2 regions of the Paenibacillus sp. RC21 genome follow, and region 1 is predicted to be linked to the other one. Evidence: riboswitches for the same ligand, from Rfam matches in the RefSeq annotation. Region 1 holds a riboswitch; the other holds the start of a gene.

Region 1 (7,673 bases):
CTGTGACAGCTCATCCATCAGGCTGGCGGTTTGGGTCACAGCTTCCAAAATACGGTCCATCTGTGTGCGTACGCTTCCGATCATTTGGCTGCCTTTGGCTACGTCATGCTCAGTCTGTCCTGCTGAATCTACGATGGAGCTTGCCGATTCCGCAATGGTGCTGACACCCTTGGCCATTTCCTCAACGGCATTGGCCGTTTGCTCGGATGCCTCTGCACTGGTGGTCGCATTTTCTGCGGATTCCATAACCGTTTCCGCTACATGCTGCACGGATTCCGTCGTTTGCTCCGTGCTTTCCTTGATCATCAGGGAGGAGGACGCGAGTCGGGACGACGTTTGGTTGACCTCGGAAACCATCGTATGCAGTGCATGTGTCATCTGGTCAAAATTTTGCGCCAGCTCGCTGAATTCATCCTTGCCGGACAGATTGACCCGTGCGGTGAGATTGCCGTCACGGACGCTGCGGGTTCCATTTTGCAGCTTGCCCAGTGGAATCAGGAACGAGCGAATCATCAGGATAATAACAATAGCAGCAGCCAGCACGGATATAGCGATAACGATCAGGCTTTGTTTCAAAATGGGAGCTACCGAATCGCTAAAATCCTCCTGATCTGCCAAGGCGATGATGTTCCATCCCGTGAGAGGATCAACGAGTGTAAATGATTGCATATCTCTGTTCATAAATCGAATTTCTTTCGTTGCAGATGATGATTGGGTTTCCCCTTCATTTAACTTGGTAATAACGGGTAGTCCCTCAATGGAGTCTGCCGGTTTTTTTCCCGTATTCTTAAAGGCAGCTCCAGCACCCGCTACAACTGTACTGTTCGCATCAACCACAAACAGTCCGCCACGATTGCCGATCGTAACATCCTTCAAGCTTTGGCTTAGTCTATCCAGACTCAAGTTCATTGCTATAGCTCCTTGACCATCTGGTAAGTTTCTGGACAACGTGACCACTAAATTACCCGAGGAAGCACTGACTGACGGAGCACTAATGAATGTTTCATCGTTTAACTTCATCGCATTTGAATACCATGTTTTTTCACGGGGATCATAATCCGTTGATTCTTTCTTTGGTGAACGGACATATTCTCCTTTTGTATTACCGAGAAGTACCCCATCCAGCTCGGGATGAGCTTTCAGGATCACATCAAATTTAGCCTGAATTTCTTCTTCCTTGGAGTTCAGGGTATTGGATTGAACCTCAGTAGCTAATACATTTAAATCTTTTATTAAAGGTGATACATATTGATTAATGTTGCTGCGAAATAAAAACAGGTTGAAATCAATCGAGCTACCCATTTGCTGGCGAAGCTGTGTTTCGGCACTCTGATAGGAAAAGTACCCAATCAATATGCTGGGAATCAATAAGACAGCCAAAAAAGCTACAATTAATCTTGTTTTCATTAAATAAAACTGTCTGAGAAACCTGGTCCACCATGGCACTGTTTGTTTTGCTTTATTAGTCATAGTTCTTACTCCTCTGTGTCTGATAATTACTACATTGTTTTATTCGACAGAAACCGATGAATTTTATAGATGTAATCTATGGGAAAAGATAAATAGGTGCTTGTTTTGCACGTTTTTATCTAAAAATAGTTCTAAAGTATCATGTTATATATTAATACTTATACATAAAAAGCCAAATCGGAGATGCAAAAGCATCTTCTCGATTTGGCTTGGGTGAGGGATAAAATGGACATTGAACCTATTAGTTTTTTTGCTGACGAGAAATCATAAAGAGCGTAATCCAGATAAGCATAAAGCCAGTCAATTGCGCTACCGTAACGATCTGCTGGAAAGCGATCCAGTTAATTACAACACCGACCATCGGGAAGCTTAGTTCTGCCATCGTGGCATAAGACGCCTTGGTCGTACTGAGGCCCTTGTAATACAGTAACAGACTGAGAAGACCGGGGAGCAGCGCCTGCAGCAACAGATTGATAATCACGGCTGCGCCCGCCCATGTGCCAGCAGGCATATTCCAAGGTGCATGCTCCACAGAGGTGAGAACGATCAGCAGAGGGAGAGCCACCATGAAGCGCAGGGAGGTCACCGTCTCATATTTCATCGAACGAAGCAAGTAGCTTCCCATCACTGTCGAACCGCCCCACAGGACCGCTGCTCCTAGTGCAAGCAGGCTGCCGACGTGGACGAAATCATTAACATGTCCAAAAGGGAGCGACCAGCCGAAGGTAAGAAGATACGTCCCAAACAGAGCCACGACAATTAATATTCCAAAATTACGCGGCAGCATTTCCTTCAATATAACGCGGGCCAGAATAATAGCGACCAACGGCTGAAGCTTTTGGAGCAGCAGCACAGCGTTAAGATCACCGTTGCTAAGTGCCATCGTGAAAATCACGCTGGCCAGAGCAGAACCGCCCCACGAGACGAACAAGATAGCCAAAATCTGACGAAGCCGTACCGCTTTAAGCTCCTCGCGATGCTTCCACAGCACTGGTGCCAGGGCGATAAAGAGCAGCACATGCTCCATCAGCACAATTTGTGTAGAGGTAAATGATTTGAGCAAAATAATGCGAAACAGTGGGTCCGCGCCCCACAAGGCCGCTCCAATCGCGACTAGCCAAAAACCGCTTTTCATGTGGGAGCTACGATCAAAACCTTTGGATGTTAGTACAGTTGATGATTGACTCATTCTCAATTAGCTCCTTGCGAATACAGGACCGGTGGCATAAAAACCCCCGTCCATGGCGATAGGCCATGCAAGACGGGGGTTGATCAAATAAACTTGCCGCTTTATGCAAGTTAAGAAGTTGCTGCAAAACCAAGAATGCAGCATTCATCCACTTGACGGCATGTTCATGCTTCGATCTTCTTCCATCCGGACTTTACCGTCGGCTTTGGCATCTCACCAAATCAGTCCGTATCTTGTTGCCAGATACAGAGTCGCGGGCTTAGCTCCATGAGCCATACCGCCGGTTGGGAATCACACCCTACCCCGAAGATCCTTATTCCGTTTTTTAATTTCTCCTATTAGGATATACCTGTTTTAGAATGAAGTCCAGTGAAAAATATGTGTACATCGAGCAAGGTTTTTCATATATTTCTTGAAAGCGTTTTACAAAATTACATATTACGAGGTAATATCGTTATACTCGATGCGGCGGATGGCCGCATAAGCTACGAGCATTCCCAGCACGGCAAAGCCGATCTGTACAAGTGCAATGGAGCTAAGCGTAGCGCCGTTATTATTCGAGAAAAGCAAGGCTACGATCAGGATCGAGCTCACAATGGTGGTAGGTATCGAGTATTTTCGCATCCCCATGTACAGCGGAACCAGCCCCATAAAGCTTGCTGCAACCGCATTGATCAGTGTCCGCACTGATTGCTGTCCCAGTATAGTGAGGCTAAGCTTATCCGGTACAATAACGACGAACTGATTTAATAGATGAAGGGCTGCCGTAATGATGATTTCCGATAAAATAATGGACAGGAACGTAAACAGCAACACGACCAAGAGTTTGGCGAACATCAGCTTTTTGCGGTCAATCGGGTACATGAACAAGATGTTAATCGACTTGGACTTAAATTCGCTCACAATAAAGCGGCACAGCAGGACGGAGGCAAAAATAATAAATGTGGCTCTGACCATATAGTCCAGGAGGTCCAAAAGCTCAGCGTACCCTGTAAATTCGGGCACTCCTTCACTTTGGCTGTCCAGCGCAATAATGATGAACAGGCCAAAAATACACGCGTTGGCGATCAACGCCGAACGGATATATCCCGCCAAATGAAACTTTTTCAGCTCCAGTTGCATCAGTTTAAGCATGGAGTTCACCTCCATGTAACAGCCGCACGAAGTAGTCTTCCAGTGTACTGTTTTTTTGGTGGATGGAATCCACCTCTACATCATTTAAAATGAGTGTTTTCGTAATTTGTTTCTGCGGTACACTTGTATCGTAAATGCGTATATTCTGATCATTCAGCACCCGGATATTCGTCAGATTCAGGTGATGGGAGAGGACGTAGGCTGCTTTTTTGCAGTCATTGGTCGTAAATTCGATGTATTCTGTATTGGTTTCCCGCACCTGTTCCATCGACACTTCCTCAATCAGTCGACCGTGATTAATCACACCCACCGTATCGGCAATTTGCTCAATTTCCACTAAAATGTGGCTGGACACAAGGATCGTCATGCCATATTCCTTGCACAGCATGTGGAACAATTGGCGGATTTCCTTGATCCCCACCGGGTCCAATCCATTAATTGGCTCGTCCAGAATCAGCAGCTCCGGCTTGGTCGCAATCGCTCGGGCGATCCCGAGACGCTGCTTCATCCCCAGAGAGAAATCCTTTACCGGCTTGTCATCTGCGTTTCGCAGGTTCACCAGTTCCAGTGCATCCCGAACAGCCTGCTTGTTATAATAGCCCATGTATTCACAATGAAGTTCGAGATTTTGTCGGGCGGTCAGCCTGTCATAAAAAATCGGATATTCAATAATCGAGCCCATCCGGCCGAGCAGGTGGTACGACTTTGGCGTTAATTTTTCACCGAACAATTCAATCTCACCGGAGGTGGGCTTGAGCAGGTTCGTAATCATTTTCATAATCGTCGTCTTCCCCGCCCCATTAGGACCGAGAAAGCCATAAGTTTCCCCCTGGCGCACATTCATGCTGACCCCCGTTACAATTTCGTTGCCCTTCAGGGCTTTGGTCAGTTGATGCGTCCTTAATATGTAAGTCATGGGTGTTCTCCCTTCGTATACTGTTGATAATTTAAGCATAAAGGGTGAAATGTTCATTTTTCTTTCTCGATTCTTACAAATTTATTAAGTTGAGCATTCTGCATAATGCTGAGTTCGATTAATAGTTGATTTTTTTCAATGTAAAAGAGAAGACCGTCCGCTCATAAGGAATGCTGCTCAAATGAATCTCTCCGTTCATCGTCTCAACCAGACGTTTGGCAATCGTAAGACCCAGCCCGCTGCCCTGTATCGCCTTATTTCGGGAATCCTCAAGCGTGTACATACGTTCAAAAACCTTGTCCTGCTCAGGCTCCTGTATGCCTTGCCCCCGATCCCATACCTCTATACGCACCGTGTCCTGCTGTTCCGTTAGAGTCAGTCCCAGTGTCCGACCATCGGCACCGTAGCGAATCGCATTCGAGATCAGATTGTTCAGCACCCGCCCAAACGCTCCTTCGTTCCCCAAGGCATGAATGGGGTGCTCCGGGATATCAATATGCACAGCAAACCCCTGCGCGGTCAGCAGATCATAAAACTCCAAAATGCTGCGTCTGCACAGCTCTCCCACCTCTAGCCGGGTCAACGGAATGTCCGTATCATTAGCCTCCAGCTTCGCCAAGCTAAAAAAGCTTCCGATCAGCTTAATCGCTTCGCTTGTCTTCTGATGAATCCTGGATAGCAGCTTTGCACGTTCTTCCGGCAAAATATGCGGATCGGCATCCAGCATCTCGGCATATCCGAGTACCACCGTCAGCGGGGTCTTGAGGTCATGAGAAATGTTTGAAATCATTTTACGCATGGCGATTTGGCTTCGGTTGTAATCCACAGACACTCTCAAATTCAAGTCCAGCAGACGGTTAATTTCCGTCATGAGCCTTTGCAGCTCGGGATCGCCTGTGACATATAACAGCTTTTCCGCATGATTAACGGTTACAATCCGTTCCAGTGCGTTTCGGATATCCTTTATTTTGCGCTTTTGGGCCACACGCTCCCGCCAGAGCCATACAATAACGACGGACAGGATGAGGACGACGATCCATTCAGAAATGATCTCGATGTTCATATCACCCGTTCTCCCATTTGTAGCCAATGCCCCATAAGGTCTTAATATGAACAGGGTGGGAGGGGTCTTCTTCGATTTTCTCACGCAAGCGGCGAATATGGACGTTAATCACATTTTCGTCACCCATATAATCCTCTTTCCAGATAAACCCGTATAATTGCGCTTTAGTAAATACACGGTTCGGATGGGTGACAAATAGCTTGAGAATATCAGATTCCTTAGCTGTTAACTGAATTTGGATTCCGTTGCGGGTGACCATAAAATGATCAAAATCAATGCGCAGATTTCCGTAGGTCAGGACCTGTGCTTTCGGCTGTTCCTCCTGCTGTTGCTGCCGCGCATAGATAGTGAATCTGCGGATAGCGGACTGAATGCGTGCCGTCATTTCTACCATCGAAAAAGGCTTGGCGATATAATCGTCTGCCCCGAAGCCCAGTCCAAGCGCTTTATCCACGTCGCTGTCCTTGGCTGACATAATCAGAATCGGCACAGCGCTGTGGGTACGGATTCGACGGATGACCTCCATACCATCCACCTTGGGCATCATCAGATCCACCAATACCAGATCGTAGGTGTGACGTTCAAAGGCAAGAAGCCCTTCTTCCCCGTCATAGGCGGTGGTTAATGTGTAGCCTTCTTTACTGAGCGCTTTGAGCAGCATCTCGGCAATGGCTGTATCATCTTCAATGAGTAAAATATGTTGTGACATAGGTGTGGAACACCCCTAATTTTAGATTAAGCTCGTGTGACGAACTGTACCTGAATTATATAGAGCAGTGGAGAGGATTTCCATGAAAATATCCAACGAATTTAAACGGGCGAATATTCTCAACTTAAATGCACTGAAGTAGATTTTTTTTCTCCATCTCCAGCATAAGATGTAATCAAATTACTGGAAATTCACCGCCTTCCTATATTATACTGAAAGAGTTTACAATCCGAAGTTTGGAATACAGTGTTATGATATCCGGGACATGCCTTATACGAAAGTTTGGACATGATCGAAACATGAGCTACGGCACAGGACCGTCATAAAGGAGAGCAACGATGTTTGTCATACGGGGAACACAAAAGCTGCTGAAGGAATGGGATGTCGAACCACTTCAAGTTGATATTTATCCGCCTTTGAATAGTTGGCACGCCAACTTGTTTTTGCTGAATCGGAAAAAAAATATTGTGTTTATGCATGATGCATCCCGCTTGAGTGTTACACTGTTCGGAATCAAAAAGGCGCAGTACAAAAACCTGCCAACTCTTTTTGTCCAAGCCTTGAAGGAACTTATGCTCAGTGAGGGTTTTGATGAGCAAATTGTAGAGGCGTACACACAGGAAGGTGAGCAGATGCTGCCTGCTACAACCAATAATCGCAGTGTCGTCGGGACGCTGAATGAGATTATTTTCGTCATGAAGGAACTGGATATGGAGCATGGGATCGATCTGGAAAAAAACCAGTGGAATAACCGAATTGTCTTCAAATCGATACAATACCAGTATCCTATTGATGCTTTTAAAGAGGCCTTGGAGAAGCATTATAAACAAGAAAATGTTCGAGAGTCTTGAGATCAATTCGGAAATAAGTTCCATTTGTTCCCTCTTATGATATATAATCTAGTATATTATAATCGCTTACATATTAATGATCTGCTGTCCCAAGGCTATGGTCCTGCGACGAAGAAATCCCAAGCTGTCCTGATTTCTAAAGGATTTATTGCTGAAAATTATGCTGCCAACTTTGTCGGTTAGTTTCTGAGCTGGTCGTTAAACAGGACGTGCCAAAAGAGTATCCACCAAAGTCCATCTGGGCGGGGGATGCTCTTTTTTTACAACTCACAGGAAAGCAAAGCTTGCGATGAAATGAATCACAGCGCAAAAAGCGTCACACTTTGGTAAAATAAAACGAT
Region 2 (7,673 bases), on a different contig from region 1:
GTGTAATTCCAGGCTTTGTTGCCCAAGGTGGTTGTCCTAATGGAACAGGCACAGGCGGCCCTGGCTACACAATCGACTGCGAAACAGCTACGAACACAACGAAGCATGCCAAGGGCGTTCTGTCCATGGCGCATGCAGGCCGTAACACAGGTGGAAGCCAATTCTTCATCTGCTACGCACCACAGCCGCATTTGGATGGAGTACATACTGTATTTGGTCAAGTGACCAAAGGTATGGAATTCATTGATGCTGTAAAACAAGGCGACAAAATGAAAGAGGTTAAAGTATTTGACGCGTAATATACCGTTAAATGCATGATCTTTTTGTATAACGTTACACCTAAGCCGTTCTGTCTTTGGACAGTGCGGCTTTTTGTTGTCTTTTGTTTGTCGGTTTGCTGTTTTATCGCAAACACGCAGGTATTAAAGTGAATAAAATCACATTCGAAAAGTAAGTGTTGTGATAGCCTTTTCATTAGAATGCATTTTCCATTTTTGGATATGAGCTTTTCAAGCACAGTAAGATTTGCAAAAGAAGGGGGCTTATCACATTGTCTATTTTAACGCGTACAAATCGACTCGGATTTTTTGAAATCCGGCTGGAATCCATTGGTGGACTCGGCGCTAATCTGGCTGGTAAAATGCTGGCCGAAACGGGCGTGCTTGGTCTGGGGCTTAATGCTTCCAATTTTTCGTCCTATGGTTCTGAAAAGAAGGGAACCCCGGTCAAAAGCTTTGTACGGTTCTGTGATCCCGGGGTAGATATCCGTGATCACAGTCCGATCGAGCAACCGCATGTGGTAGGCATTTTTCATGAAACATTGTACAAAACGGTCAATGTCATCAGCGGGCTTCCGGCGGATGGGATCGTTGTGGTCAATTCCACGCGTCCGACAGAGGAAATACGGGCTGATTTGGGACTGGTATCCGGCACGCTGGCGGTAGTGGATGCCATGGGCATCGCACTGGAGGAGCGGACCAAACTGAATACGTCCATGTTGGGTGCGCTGTTCCGTGTCTGTGATTTTTTAGATCCGGAGGCGATGAGATCGGTTATTCGCAGTACCTTTGAGAAGAAAAATCCACAGCTGGTGGAGCCTAATTTGCGTACGTTTAACCGGGGCTTTGAGGAAATGGAGCTGCACGTATATCCGGTTACGAATGATGCACAGGATCGGATTTTTGAACGGCCGCAGCCTTTGCTGGGTTATGAAACACAACCCTCGGGAGGTGTTATTGCCACGCAGGGAAACAGCATGACGAGAGATGTCAGCGGTTCACGTCAGGGCTTTGTGCCTGAATATGAAGCTGATAAATGTACGCATTGTGCCAAGTGTGATTCGATTTGCCCGGATTACTGCTTTGTATGGGAAGAACAGGCGGACAAACGGGGAAGAATGCTGCCATTTTTGCAAGGGATTGATTACCAGTATTGCAAAGGATGCTTGAAATGCGTAGATATTTGCCCGTCGGGGGCATTAAGCTCGCGCCGTGAGCAATGGGGATGGGCGGAGGAGCATCGGGTTGCCCACCAGTTTCCGGTATATGAAGGAGGTCGTGTGTAATGGCGAAACTGGAGGAAGAGCTCAAGCAGACAGGCGCCGCACAGGTGACAACGTTCGAATCCGGCAATGAAATGGCGGCTACGGCGGCTGCGCAGATCAATTATCATATGATGGGATATTTTCCAATCACACCCTCGACCGAGGTGGCGCAATATCTGGATCAGATGAGAACGAGAGGTCAGCATGACATTAAGCTGGTCGCAGCAGACGGTGAGCATGGATCGGCAGGGATATGCTATGGTGCTGCGGCAGCGGGAGCGAGAGTTGTGAACGCAACAAGTTCGCAAGGCTTCCTGTATATGCTGGAGCAGTTGCCTGTGCAGTCCGGCACTCGTTTTCCTATGGTTATGAATCTGGTGACCCGGGCTATTAGTGGCCCGCTGGATATCCGTGGGGATCACTCAGACTTGTATTATGGTTTGAATACGGGCTGGGTGATTTTGACCGCAAGCACGCCGCAGGCTGTGTATGATATGAACATCATGGCGCTGAAAATCGCAGAGCACAGTGATGTTCGGCTGCCTGTGATGGTCGCTTATGACGGTTTTTACACGTCCCATCAGAAACGTAAGGTGCAATATTTTGCCGATGCCGAAACCGTGCGCGGTTTTGTGGGGCCGAACCCGAATCTGAATTATCCGAATATTTCCGATTTTGACCATCCGGTTACTGTCGGGGCGCATATGAACGGCGATGACCTGACGAATAATCATGCTCAGTTATCTGAGGCATTAAAGCTGTCAGAAGGAGTATATGAGCAGGTTGCCGCAGAATATGCCGCATTATCCGGGCGGGAATATCCGATTTTGGATCTCTATCATATGGAGGATGCCGAGGTTGCAGTATTCCTGCTGAATTCGGCGGCTGAATCGGCTAAGGATGTAGCCGATCAGCTCCGCGCGCGCGGCATTAAGGCCGGTGTGATTCGTCCGAATATTATTCGGCCGTTTCCGGCCGCGCAGCTGCGTGAGGCATTGCACCATGTCAAGGCGCTGCTGGTGGGTGAACGTGCGGATTCGTACGGCGCCGATGGCGGTAATTTGACGCACGAAATCAAGGCGGCCTTGCAGGAGGACCCACTGAATCGGACGCTTGTATTATGCCGCATTTTTGGCTTGGGCGGCAAGGATTTTTATGCGGAGGACGCTGAGGCGTTCTTCCAGCTTGCGATTGAGGCGGCGGAAGCCGGACGGACCGAGCAGCCTTTTGATTATTATGGGCTTAATCCGGGGTCCCCGGACAAGGTCATGCCGCAGGTTATGCAGCCGCCACGGGGAGATGCGTACCGTACGGGTCTGATTCAGGTTACGCCGGATGAGGCGACCGGGAAGCTCAAGGTCAAGGTGCCGCCGTTACGTTCGCTGACGACCAAACCACGCCGTCTCACGCCGGGTCATGGGGCATGTCCAGGCTGTGGAGCGCTGTCTGCGTTGGAGCTGTTTTTCAAAGGCATCGAGGGCGATATCGTCGTGCTGTTCCAGACAGGCTGCGTATACGTGGTCACAACAGGTTATCCGTATACATCACACAAGCAACCGATGATCCATAATCTTTTTCAAAATGGGGCTGCTACGCTCTCTGGAGCGCTGGAGGCTTACATGGAGATGAAGCGCCGCAATGAAATTGAGATGGCGGATGATCCGACCTTTATTATGATCAGTGGTGACGGCGGGATGGATATTGGCATGGGTTCGGCTGTCGGGGCTGCTCTGCGCAACCATAAGCTGATTATGCTGGAATATGATAACGAGGGGTACATGAATACAGGCTCGCAGCAATCGTACTCGACTCCGGTCGGTCATATGACGAGCACGTCAGGCGTAGGCAAGATGCAAAAAGGGAAGCAGGGCCACCACAAGGATACGGTGCAAATTATGGCAGCCTGCAACATTCCATATGCCTTCACCGCAGCCGAAAGCCATCCGCAGGATATGCTGCGTAAAGCGGCCAAGGCACAATGGTATGCGAATAACGTGGGGACGGCTTATGGTAAAATCCTGTGCGCCTGTCCGCTGAACTGGAAATCCGAGGATAGACTGGGTACCAGTATTGTGGGTGCCGCTGTGGAATCTTGTTTCTTTCCGCTGTATGAGATTGAGCAAGGCAGTACGACGATTACGTACAATCCGGAGGACAAGGGAAAACGGATTCCAGCCGCGGAATGGCTCAAATTAATGGGCAAAACAAAACATCTTCTTAAGGAGGAAGCCACGCTGGCTACCTTTGATCAGGAGATTGAACGCCGCTGGAATATTCTGAAAAAGAAACATGAAATTTCGGAGCTATAATCCAGTTTTTTTGAATAATACACTTTGAACATTGTTATAAGATGTTACGGTACCGGTTCGATCAAGATTCTTTGCGCTTGTTGCGCGAAGAATCTTTTTTGTCGTTTATGGGATGAAGCATAAAAAATCAGGTAATGATTTCCGATATAGGAGTGGAGGCCTACGTGAAACATGTTGAATTAGTGCTTTCTCTGAATTTTAAGATGCAATGAGGTGCAGGTATGATTAAGCTGAATACAGTTGAGATAATCGAAATTATAAAGAAGCAAATACCCAAGGTCATGAATATCACACCAGTGGAACTGAAATTTACGGATGACTTTGGACGGACATCGCTGGCAGCGACGGATCACAAATTCACGCTGACGAACCAGCATTATTCCGCCAAGGTGATGGATTGTGTGCTGGAGACGCAGGTGCGCCCCATTTTAATGTGCGAAATTATTTATTTTCTGAAATGTGAGTTTATCGACGGGCATGTTGATGTACGGCTGGATTACGATATATGCGCGGAGGGTGGCCGTGGACCAACCGCTTCAGCGGTCATTACGTTCGATCATGCTACGCAGCTCGGGATCGAAGAACTGGCCGATCTGATTGATCTGGCGCTTCACATGAATGATAAAACCTGGTTTGAAGAGCTTTCCAGCCAATATGTTAAAACAAAAGCAGGAGCGTCCACCATTAGATAACTTGCTTTTTTTAGAAGTCGGTGCTAATATACGTAACAAGTTTAATGCTAATTCAATTGAATAAGAGCAAGATCCTTCGGGGCGGGGTGCAATTCCCCACCGGCGGTGATGACGTGTCTGTGCATAGCTTCTGCGATGAACAGCGCGGCTTAGTCCGTGACCCGGATGCTGAACGATCAGCAGATGGTGGACCTGGTGCAATTCCGGGACCGACAGTATAGTCTGGATGGGAGAAGGATACGAAGCGCATGTGCATGACGTGACATGTGCCAATTTTTAGCATACGTAATGGTACGTACGGCTTATTTCGTTGTAGATAGCATACGGAAGATTGCTTGTTCTTCAAGCTTTTTTTCGGAGGCGCTTCTGAGCGTATTTGGTCGTATGCTCATTTATACTTTCTATTGGCAAACTTGTCATTCATGTGGTCTCAGGATGTATATGGACTGCGCTTATATACTGTAAATTCGACTCTCATCACCCCATGACGGATATGATCCGGACTGGGGTTTTTTGCGCTTATGCCCGATGAATCAGGGATAAACTGAATTTTAGATGGGAAGGAGTGAAGGCATGTTTACCGGATTGGTCGAGGAAGTGGGACGGATTCAGCAGATTTCCAGAAGCGGAGAAGCGATGGTGCTCGGCATTAAGGGTTCTGTGGTATTGGGCGATTTGAAAATAGGAGACAGTGTTTCCGTGAATGGTGTTTGTCTGACCGCAACACAGGTGGGTACTAAGGATTTTAAGGTAGATGTGATGCCGCAAACCTTTCGCAGCAGCAATTTGAAGGAGCTGAAATCCGGTAGCCGGGTCAATCTGGAACGGGCTATGGTGGCTAACGGCAGGTTCGGAGGGCATATCGTACAGGGACATGTGGACGGAACGGGCATGATTCGTCGGGTGACCTCAGACCAGAATGCGGTTGTGTACGAAGTTGCACCTACAGATCAGGCAATATTCAAATATATTCTTCTCAAAGGCTCGATTACACTCGACGGTATCAGTCTGACGGTTGCCCAGCGCACGGGAGATACCTTTTCCGTATCTATCATCCCCCATACCTTATCCGAGACGGCCTTGCAGGCCAAGCGTGAGGGAGACACCGTCAATATTGAATGCGACATTTTAGGCAAATATGTGGAGCAGCTTTTGAACTACGGAAAATCAGCGGTGACGGAGGGACCGGAGAAAGCTCCTATGAGTCTGGATTATTTGGCGAAACACGGCTTTGCCTAATACCACAAGAAAAAAAGGAGGAAAGCCTAATGGGAAGCGGGAGCAGAGAGAGCCATTCAAATATAGCGGCTGACATCGTAGAGTATGGTGTGTTGGAACAGGAAGTGGAAATTCGTCTGGATTCCATTGAGGAAGCGTTGGAGGATCTAAAGAACGGTAAAGTCGTGATCGTGGTGGATGATGAGCAACGGGAAAACGAAGGCGATTTTGTCGCTCTGGCTGAAAAAGCGTCCCCCGAGGTCATTAATTTCATGATTACCGAAGGCCGCGGGTTGGTCTGTGTGCCGATTACAGGGCAAAGAGCAGAGGCACTGGAATTGCAGCCGATGGTGGAGCAGAATACAGATTTCCACGGCACAGCCTTTACGGTGTCGGTGGATCATAGAGAGACGACAACGGGGATTTCAGCAGCCGAGCGTTCATTGACCGTGCGTGCGCTGACCGATGAAGCAGCCACAGGAAGCGATTTCCGCAAGCCCGGTCACATGTTTCCGCTGATCGCCCGCGATGGGGGTGTTTTGCAGCGTGCGGGTCATACCGAGGCGGCTGTTGATCTGGCCCGGCTCTGCGGCTCCAAACCCGCCGGAGTCATTTGCGAAATTATAAAGGAAGATGGGTCCATGGCTCGGGTGCCTGATTTGGCAGTGATCGCCAAGCGTCATCATTTGAAGCTGATCAGTATTCAGGATTTGATTGATTATCGTCGTCGTTTGTCATTGAAAGTACAGTTTTGAAACTCATTATTTAAAAAAAGAGAGGTTGATTTATATGGCACGTTTTCTGGAAGGTAATCTCGTATCGGATGGTATGAAGTATGGTATTGTAGTGGGCAGATTTAATGAGTTTATTACAAGTAAGCTGTTAAGCGGGGCAATCGATGCACTTCAGCGACATGGAGCGCAGGAAGATGAGATTGATGTGGCCTGGGTGCCAGGCGCTTTTGAAATTTCACTGATTGCTCAAAAAATGGCTGCAAGCGGTAAATACGATGCTGTGATTACGCTGGGTACGGTGATCCGTGGTTCTACCTCGCATTATGATATCGTCTGCAATGAAGTGGCCAAGGGTGTGGCGGCAAGCAGTCTGAAAACAGGTGTGCCTGTTATTTTCGGTGTAGTGACGACGGAAAACATTGAGCAGGCTATTGAGCGTGCAGGTACGAAGGCTGGTAATAAAGGCTGGGATTCCGCACTGGCTGCGATTGAGATGGCGAATCTGGGCAAGCAGTTTTAATTTTGCGATTACCTGAATAGAACGGCATAACTATAGCCGGAAAAAGGGATTGGATTGTTAAGCAAGGCGATGACGTATATACTACAGAAAGAGGGATTGATAAAGTCGAGCATAAGTGCTAACGGGGAAAGGTATTGTTGAATGATGATTGGAGTAAGGCAGGGGGAAGCACATTGACAGTCGTAAATTACAAGCTGGAAACATTCGAGGGTCCGCTAGATCTGCTGTTGCATCTGATTGATAAGGCCGAGATCGATATTCAGGATATCCCGATTAGTGATATTACCGATCAGTATATGGCTTTTTTGCACAGTATGCAGGAGCTGGAGCTGGACATTACGAGCGAGTTTCTGGTGATGGCGGCGACGCTCTTATCCATTAAGAGTAAATTGCTGCTTCCCAAGCCACCTGTAATGGAATATGATGATTTGGATTTTTATGAAGAAGAGGATTATGATCCGCGGGATGAACTGGTTCGCAAGCTGGTGGAGTATCGTAAATATAAAGGGATTGCCCGCCATCTGAGTGAACGTGAATGGGAACGAAGTCTGATCTATGGTAAGGAGCCGGAAGATTTGAGCGCATTCCTGCCCACCGAACCCGCCAATCCGGTGCATGGGCTACATGCAAGCGATTTGGTCGCGGCCTTTCAGCGTG

The links. Region 1 has a riboswitch for FMN ahead of ABIA61_RS12010 (DMT family transporter). Riboswitches for the same ligand answer to the same signal wherever they lie in the genome.
Region 2: linked by a shared signal. The riboswitch ahead of ribE (riboflavin synthase) and the one ahead of ABIA61_RS12010 (DMT family transporter) in region 1 are both predicted to bind FMN.

The regions. Positions count from the first base shown of each region.
Region 1 covers NZ_JBIYCS010000003.1:492,451-500,123, forward strand. The annotation lists gene ABIA61_RS12005 (methyl-accepting chemotaxis protein) at 1-1,470, opposite strand, end outside; gene ABIA61_RS12010 (DMT family transporter) at 1,712-2,659, opposite strand; FMN riboswitch at 2,830-2,974, opposite strand; gene ABIA61_RS12015 (ABC transporter permease) at 3,098-3,793, opposite strand; gene ABIA61_RS12020 (ABC transporter ATP-binding protein) at 3,786-4,709, opposite strand; gene ABIA61_RS12025 (sensor histidine kinase) at 4,828-5,772, opposite strand; gene ABIA61_RS12030 (response regulator transcription factor) at 5,774-6,481, opposite strand; gene ABIA61_RS12035 (DUF6933 domain-containing protein) at 6,820-7,332, shown strand; gene ABIA61_RS12040 (hypothetical protein) at 7,369-7,515, shown strand.
Region 2 covers NZ_JBIYCS010000002.1:285,498-293,170, reverse strand. The annotation lists gene ABIA61_RS06520 (peptidylprolyl isomerase) at 1-299, shown strand, start outside; gene ABIA61_RS06515 (2-oxoacid:acceptor oxidoreductase family protein) at 551-1,564, shown strand; gene ABIA61_RS06510 (thiamine pyrophosphate-dependent enzyme) at 1,564-3,852, shown strand; gene ABIA61_RS06505 (IDEAL domain-containing protein) at 4,074-4,544, shown strand; FMN riboswitch at 4,613-4,786, shown strand; gene ribE (riboflavin synthase) at 5,118-5,783, shown strand; gene ribB (3,4-dihydroxy-2-butanone-4-phosphate synthase) at 5,813-6,517, shown strand; gene ribH (6,7-dimethyl-8-ribityllumazine synthase) at 6,552-7,016, shown strand; gene ABIA61_RS06485 (segregation and condensation protein A) at 7,190-7,673, shown strand, end outside.